2 regions of the Clostridium sp. MF28 genome follow, and region 1 is predicted to be linked to the other one. Evidence: riboswitches for the same ligand, from Rfam matches in the RefSeq annotation. Region 1 holds a riboswitch; the other holds the start of a gene.
The links. A riboswitch is a leader RNA that binds a small molecule or an ion and turns the genes downstream of it on or off. The one in region 1 is predicted to bind cyclic di-AMP.

Region 1 (3,866 bases):
ATGCTAACTATTTTTTCATCATAAACGGCAACTTTATATAAAATTTTATTATTCATAGTCTCTTTTAAATACTCTTGATTATATATAGGGGTAGGGTAAGTTAAAAATACTGTAGAAAATAGCTTGATCATTTCAGGAATATCATTTTCAGTAGCAGTTCTTATTTGATACACCTGATTATTTTCATTGTATACATAGCTGTTTTGCAAACTTAGACATTGCTTTACGAGTAAGTCTTTTTGAGTAAAATTACTGCATATATTTCTATCACTATTAATATAATAAGACATACAAAATGCATCTTCACCTTTAAAATATCCATTAATTCTACCTTCTATAGCAAAACCAGCACTTACAAAAGCTTCCAAAGACTCTTTGTTAGAATTGCATATAATTTTTCCTAGGTGAAGTTTTGATGAAAAATGAATTATTCTTTTAAGACTTTGAAGCGAAATAGCATTTAAATCAAGTATTTTTAGACGTTTATTTGTTAAATCAACAAAGGCTTTTGTACGATCTATCTTAGTATAATAATCATTGTTTAAGTCGCATCTATCTGCTCTCATAAAATTGTTCTCTCCTTTTCATTCTAACGTTACTTTTTGGCGTCAGACAAATTCTTTCATCCCTATAGAGTTTTTCAAGACCTTTATATTCGTCTTTCTTAAATTTATCACATATTCCACAATTCTTGCATTCATGGCTTTTATCAGAAGGTTCAGTATAGGTGCACAATGTACCTTCATAATTTCTTTTACAAATTAAAAACTCCTCTCAAACGTTAACATATTTATTTGTAAATTCTAATGTATTATTGAATATCCGTTGCTATTAGATTCTCAAGATTATTATTAGCGTCAAAATTATTTTCATGAGCATATAAATCTTTTATTATCTTTGATAGGCTTAAAACATCACTCATTTCATAGAATCCAATCTTATCTTGTATAAAATTTATTGCATGGATTGCTCCACTGGCAAAAACTTTTCTCGAAAAGGATTCATGAGAAATTGTAATTCTGTCATTTTCTCCAACAATCATAACTTCATGTTTTCCAACAACACCACCAGCTCTAACTGAATTAATTGGAATATTTTCTTTAGAAATATCCTTACCTAAGTAAACTAACAACCCATCTTTTATTTCATTAGCTATCTTTAAAGCAGTACCAGATGGAATGTCCTTTTTTTCTCTATGATGTATCTCAGAAATTTGAAAATCATAATTATTTAATAGGACGGAAGCTAATTTGGTTAATATCATCAGCACATTTACTCCAAGAGTTATGTTGGGAGCATACACTATGCCAGTGTGATTTCTATAGGCTAGATTTCTTATTTTATCTAAATCTACTTCTGAAAATCCTGTGGTACCTATTATCATATTAATCCCCATTTGAGATATTATTCTAGAGTTCTTTAAAGTAGCTTCAGGCGTAGAAAAATCGACTACAACATCTGGCCTGCAAAGTACAAGTGTTTCTTCTAGTTTATTAGTTCCTTCAATTTTTATACCAATTTCTTGAATTCCAATTACTTCACCTAGATCAATATGCTTTTTCAAGCTCCCAGGGCTGCACATGGCAGCTACAATTTTCATATTCCTTTGGTTGAATATCATTTTTGCAATTTCTTTTCCTGTTTTTCCAAGTCCAATTAAACATACTTTTAACATAAAAAGCCTCCTTTTTTAAATTACTAGTTAAAAAATAATAAGCTATAGAGAAGTCTCTATAGCTTATTAAGCAATAATATTTATGGGTATACTAAAAAAAAGTATATTAGCAGTATACAAAAACTTCTCTTCAACGCTTACGAGATTAGCTGACGGATTCGGATTGAAGAAAAATAACCCTACTTATCCTAAAATAAGATTCACCCCAAAAAATGGTTCTCCCGCTCAAAAAGATTCAGCGTTATAATTATTCTTTTTTTTGTCATTATCTGTATATAAGCATATCATGTCAACATATATATGTCAATATATATAGATATGTATATATTAAATCAAATATTGGCTTTTGCTTAACATACATATGAATTTAATATTTTAGAAATTATAATAAATAACTTTAAATATTCATAGGATTTTTGAATATATGGCATAGCAAAAAGGATATTAATGTTTAGTATATATTGACGCATATATATGTTGGTGTTAGTATAATTAAGTCATGGTATATTTATAAGAAAATAGAGTGATTTATAATAAGTAGTTAATTATATATGGAGGTTATTTATGGATAACAAGCTTACATCAAAAGAGGAATTAATAATTAAAATGGAGGAATTAATATCTAATAATGAAGGTCCTTTTAGCATAGTTGTTGCAGATATTGATGATTTTAAGAATTTGAATAATTTATATGGTAACTCTATTGGAGATGAGGTAATAAAAAAGCTTATTTCAATTTTAAATAACAATTTATCTTCAACAGATATGGTATTTAGATCAGGTGATGAATTTAATATATTACTTGTAAAAAAGGGAGCGGAAAGAAGCTTTATGGAGCTTGAAGAAATAAGAAGGTATTTATCAGATAATACATTTAATTTAGATGAAAATTCTGATGATAATGTTTATTTTACTTTAAGTTTCGGTGTAGCGAGTTATCCAAGAGATGCTAAAAATGTAGTTGAACTTTTTAGAGTAGCTGATAGTGCATTATTTAGGGCAAAAGAATTAGGTAAGAATAGAGTATGTCTTTCTGAAGCAGAGAGTATGGTACTAAAATCTAATTATTTCACTAAGACTCAACTTGATAGATTATCAAGGTTGTCAAAAGCAACTGATAGAACCGAAGCATTTCTTCTTAGAGAAGCCCTAGATGATTTGTTTAAAAAATATAGCAAATAGTCATTAAGCGCATTGAGCAAATCTTGATTATTACATTAATGTGTAATATAATATATAATATAAAATGAATTAATGTGGTTAGATACGGTTGGGCAAATTATATAATTTGTTTTCAAGCAATTAGTTTCTGGGGTGGGAAGCTCTTTTTTGAGTTTTACCGCCTCTTTTTTTATGGAGATTTTTAATAAAGCCAAAACATTTTTAAGTAATATTCTAGCTAGCATCGCATTAAAAAGGAGGGTAATAATGAAAGATAAAATAAAAACTAAAATATTAAGTCCATTCTTATACTTTTTAAAAAGTGAGTCTTCTAGTGGTATAATTCTTTTAATTTGCGCTATTGCAGCAATTATGATTGCAAATTCGAGCTTTTCAGGAGGCTATGAGCATATATTCCACACAAATATAACGATTGGATATGGTGTGTTTTCATTATCAATGTCAGTTCTTCACTGGATTAATGATGGATTGATGGCTATATTTTTCTTAGTTGTTGGTATGGAAATAAAAAGAGAGGTTGTGTTTGGTGAACTAAAATCTTTTAAAAGGACAATACTTCCAATATCTGCAGCTATAGGAGGAATGATTGTGCCTGCAATTATTTATGCATTATTTAACTATAAGGAGCCAACCATTACAGGATGGGGGATACCCATGGCAACAGATATTGCATTTGCACTTGGAATGCTTTCTTTAGTTGCAAAAAATGCTCCAAAAGGAATAGTTGTATTTCTTACTGCACTCGCTATAGTTGATGATTTGGGTGCTATTATAGTAATAGCAATATTTTATAATAGTCAAATTTCATGGATAGCGCTTTTATTAGGATTAATAGTTTTTGCTACGCTTATCTTGGCTAATAAATTTAAAATTAAATATACATCTATTTATATTATTTTAGGTATAATTCTATGGATTTGTCTTTTAAAATCCGGTATACATGCAACAATTGCAGGAGTCTTACTAGGCATGTCATTGCCAATTGGAGAAAATATTCATAAATTTAAAA
Region 2 (3,866 bases), 1.7 Mb from region 1:
ATTCCTGCTTTTATGCCATCAAAACTAATTGCTATGGCTTCATGACCAGTGAAATGCTCAGGAACATAATATTTTACAGTCATTTGAGTCTTAAAAAATACAAAATTAACATTTTGTATTTCATTTGCCTTTGCTTTAATAAATTTTGATGATTCTCCATTAGGTGAAATAACATTTATAGATGCCCTATTAGGTTTTATCAACCAGATTGTGAAAGAAAAATATTTCATCTCTCTAGGTACTCTCAACTCAATAGAAGCCACATCCCCAGTTTGTTTTATGACTCCAGAAGTATGACCTTCTGACGCTCCTTCATTTCCGACACCAGTAACTGTAACAATACCTCTAAGTTTTCCAATAGAAGTTAAATACCTTGAAAGAAGATTATTGCCATCATGACTGCCTTCGGTTGTACCTACACCCAAATATATAACCATAGGTCTATTCAGTCTTACTGCAACACTTTGCAAATAATATATTGCTGCTAAAACTTCTGAATCATTATACACTGGTGTATAAGGAATACCATTTGCTTGAAGCTCGTTTCTAAAATTTATAGATTCAAAAAGCTTAACAATCACAAATTCGCATCCTGATGCAACGCCTTGAACATCGGCATTATAACCTCTTGCGCCAATAATACCACCATCTGTGTTCCATGTCCCACTTCATCCTTTGATGGGACAATTAGATATGGATCTTGATTATTTCTATAAGCTTTGATTGCATTAGTAATTTCTTCATTGCTAAATGTTCTTCCAATATAAACTGATGTGTCGGTAGAATCTGGTACTGTCTGATCCCAGAGACTTACTATTCTTGAAGTATCATCCTCTCTTATAAATTCTTCATTTAAATATTCTATTCCGCTATCAACCATACCTATAAGCACGCCTCTTCCATTTAAGTCTAAGTATGGATTAATTTTGATTGCATTGATATTATCTACACTTGATGGCGAGACCTCTTGTAGTACGTATTTGCTTCTAGGATTTATATAAAGAATTGATGGAACATCCTTCATTAAACGGTTTAAATCTTCTGGTGCTATAGAGATTACTGCAATTGTATCAGTAATTTTGTCGCCACAGGCATATGATATGTTATCAATTTGTCCCTGAAAATCTCCTCTATATTGCACTAAATAATTAGGAAATCCAGCATAATATAAATTACATTTTTTAAAACTAGGCACATTAAACTCCTTAGTATTGCTATATCTAATAATATTTCCGTAAAATATAATTTATTCATTTAGTACACATTAATAAAACACAAGCGAATGCATGCGAACCTATACTATTTAAATTTATTTCATTTTCACAAATAAAGTAAAAGGGAGAATTTATAATATATAATTGATTAATTAATATTTATATTTGCATAATAATGCACATTGACTTATACATATATTGACTCAAATATTTAAAAATGATATGTTTATATATAAGATATTAATAATTACAAAATGATATATGTAACGCTTAATCACTTTGAACGGGAGAACCATTTTTTGGGGTGAATCTTATTACACGATAATAAGTAGGGTTAATTTTCTTCAATCCGAATCCGTCAGCTAATCTCGTAAGCGTAGAAGAGAAGTTTTGGTATACTTTGATATTTTTTATGTATGCCTATAAATATTATTGCTTTATAAGCTATAGAGACTTCTCTATAGCTTATTATTTTTTTTATAATTATAAACTTAAACTTAGGACAAACTTTTGAGGCTGGAAAAATATCTTATAGTTAAGAAACTTTTTCCTAACTTCAAGTAATACATTATGATAAAAGGAGAAAGCAATTTAATGAGAGCAAGTAGATGTGAATTAAATAATACTTTTTACGCAAAAATAGATCGGACTAAAATATTAGTAGATTTACCTAACAAGCGAATAAAAATAATTGACTTTAATGCCATATCAATGCAAAACTTGAAAAGAATAATTCACTTTGCATCAAAACAACATTTAAGTAAAATTATTTGTAATTGTGATACTAAATCATTTGAAACTTTTATTAATGCGGGATTCAATTCCGAAGGCAAGATCAATGGATATTTTAAAGGTAACGATGCTTTTTGTATGTCATACTTTATTAATAGCGATAGAAAAGTTTGCAGCAATTTTGCAAGAAAAGAACTATTAATAAAAGAATGTCAGAATGTTAGGAACACATATGCGCATCAAAAAAATAATTTAGGATACCTTATTCGAAACGCAAATAAAAATGATATAAAAGAAATGATAGATTTGTTTTCCACCGTTTTTTTAACTTATCAATCACCTATTTATGATGAAGAATATTTAAAACAAACAATGAATGATAAAGTTCTATACAAAGTTGCCGTATATAATGGAAAAATAATCAGCATAGCTTCAGCGGATATGAATAAAGAAAATTTGAATGCTGAAATAACTGACTGTGCTACTCATCCATCTTATAGAGGCATAGGAATATTATCAAACATTATTTATTCTTTAGAATCAGACTTAAAAACTAAGGGTTTTCTCTGTTTATATAGTTTATCTAGATCAATAAATCCTAGCATTAACTTTGTTCTAAGTAAGCATAATTATAATTTTGCTGGCAGACTAGTAAACAATTGTAATATATGCGGTACCTTTGAAGACATGAACCTTTGGGTAAAAAACATAAATAGTACAAGCTTTTAAATTAGTTTTATTATAGTAAAAAATATTATTTATTTGCATGAAGCAAATAAACAATATTTTTTAATCCCCTCTTTTATCATGCTATTTTGCATATTCATTCAAAATATTATAAGCATATTCTATGATTTCATCACAAGTTATACCTTTTTTCTTAAGCTCAATACACTCAAGAGTACCATACTTCTCTTTAACTTTATTTATAATTTCTCTAGTTAATACTCTTGAATTATTTTTTTCTTCACTGCTATTCCTTCCTTTTAATGCACCTATCGCCATTAAAGTTCCAGTGATTGCTCCGCATGTACTTCCAATAGTCATGCCTCCTCCAAAAGGACTTGCTATTGCAATTGGAATTTCAGATCCTGTATCCTCATTAAATGCTTTAAGTATAGATTCTGCACAATTATATCCTTCTTTATGAAATTCAATAACTTTCTTCATGTTATATCCCCTCAATCTAGCAAAATAATTTACTATTTATAAAATAATAATTATACTACTTAGTATTATGTACTTTATTTTCTTTTGTTTCCTATATAAGAGCCCATTCCTCCTGCAACATTTATAACCTTGAAACCCTGATTTCTTAGATTGTTGCACGTTCTTGCACTTCTTCCCCCTGATTGGCACATTATATAGTATTCTTTGCTTTTATTTAAGTATTTCTCTGGTTCATCTAAAAGCTCTCCCATAGGAATATTTTGGGCACTTTTTATACTTCCACCTTTATACTCATATTCTTCTCTTATATCAATCAATTCAACTTTTCCTATTAGATCATCAATTTCATTTACATTAATAACTCTTCCATCATCTTTTTTTAAAAATTCAAACACTATAACTTCCTCCTAAAATACTTTCCTAATTTCTCATCTCTAATTGTCTTTTAATATTTTATTTAAATCCTTAAGTATGATTATTTTGCCTCTTTCTAAATTTATATACCCAAGCTTTTCTAAATTCTTTAGCTTTCTACTTATAACTTCACGAACTGAATCAATTTCAAAAGCCAATTCACTATGAGTCGCATAAATTATTTTGCTTTTCTTGCTTATTAGCAATTTTATAAGCCTTGTTTCAAGGGATTCATGAATAATTTCTTCTTTATTCCCTATGATAGTATTAAACTTATTATACAAATCTTTATATATATATAATAAGAAGCCATTATCACTAATAAAATATTTTTTA

Region 2: linked by a shared signal. The riboswitch ahead of ablB (putative beta-lysine N-acetyltransferase) and the one ahead of dapB (4-hydroxy-tetrahydrodipicolinate reductase) in region 1 are both predicted to bind cyclic di-AMP.

Annotation. Positions count from the first base shown of each region.
Region 1 covers NZ_CP014331.1:663,314-667,179, reverse strand. The annotation lists gene ablB (putative beta-lysine N-acetyltransferase) at 1-566, opposite strand, end outside; gene AXY43_RS02705 (hypothetical protein) at 553-735, opposite strand; gene dapB (4-hydroxy-tetrahydrodipicolinate reductase) at 812-1,675, opposite strand; cyclic di-AMP (ydaO/yuaA leader) riboswitch at 1,795-1,926, opposite strand; gene AXY43_RS02695 (GGDEF domain-containing protein) at 2,240-2,857, shown strand; sodium ion sensor (DUF1646 type) at 2,944-2,999, shown strand; gene nhaA (Na+/H+ antiporter NhaA) at 3,104-3,866, shown strand, end outside.
Region 2 covers NZ_CP014331.1:5,074,425-5,078,290, reverse strand. The annotation lists partial or broken gene AXY43_RS22320 (S8 family peptidase) at 1-1,195, opposite strand, end outside; cyclic di-AMP (ydaO/yuaA leader) riboswitch at 1,472-1,606, shown strand; gene ablB (putative beta-lysine N-acetyltransferase) at 1,809-2,675, shown strand; gene AXY43_RS22310 (C-GCAxxG-C-C family protein) at 2,757-3,116, opposite strand; gene AXY43_RS22305 (rhodanese-like domain-containing protein) at 3,191-3,511, opposite strand; gene AXY43_RS22300 (Crp/Fnr family transcriptional regulator) at 3,551-3,866, opposite strand, start outside.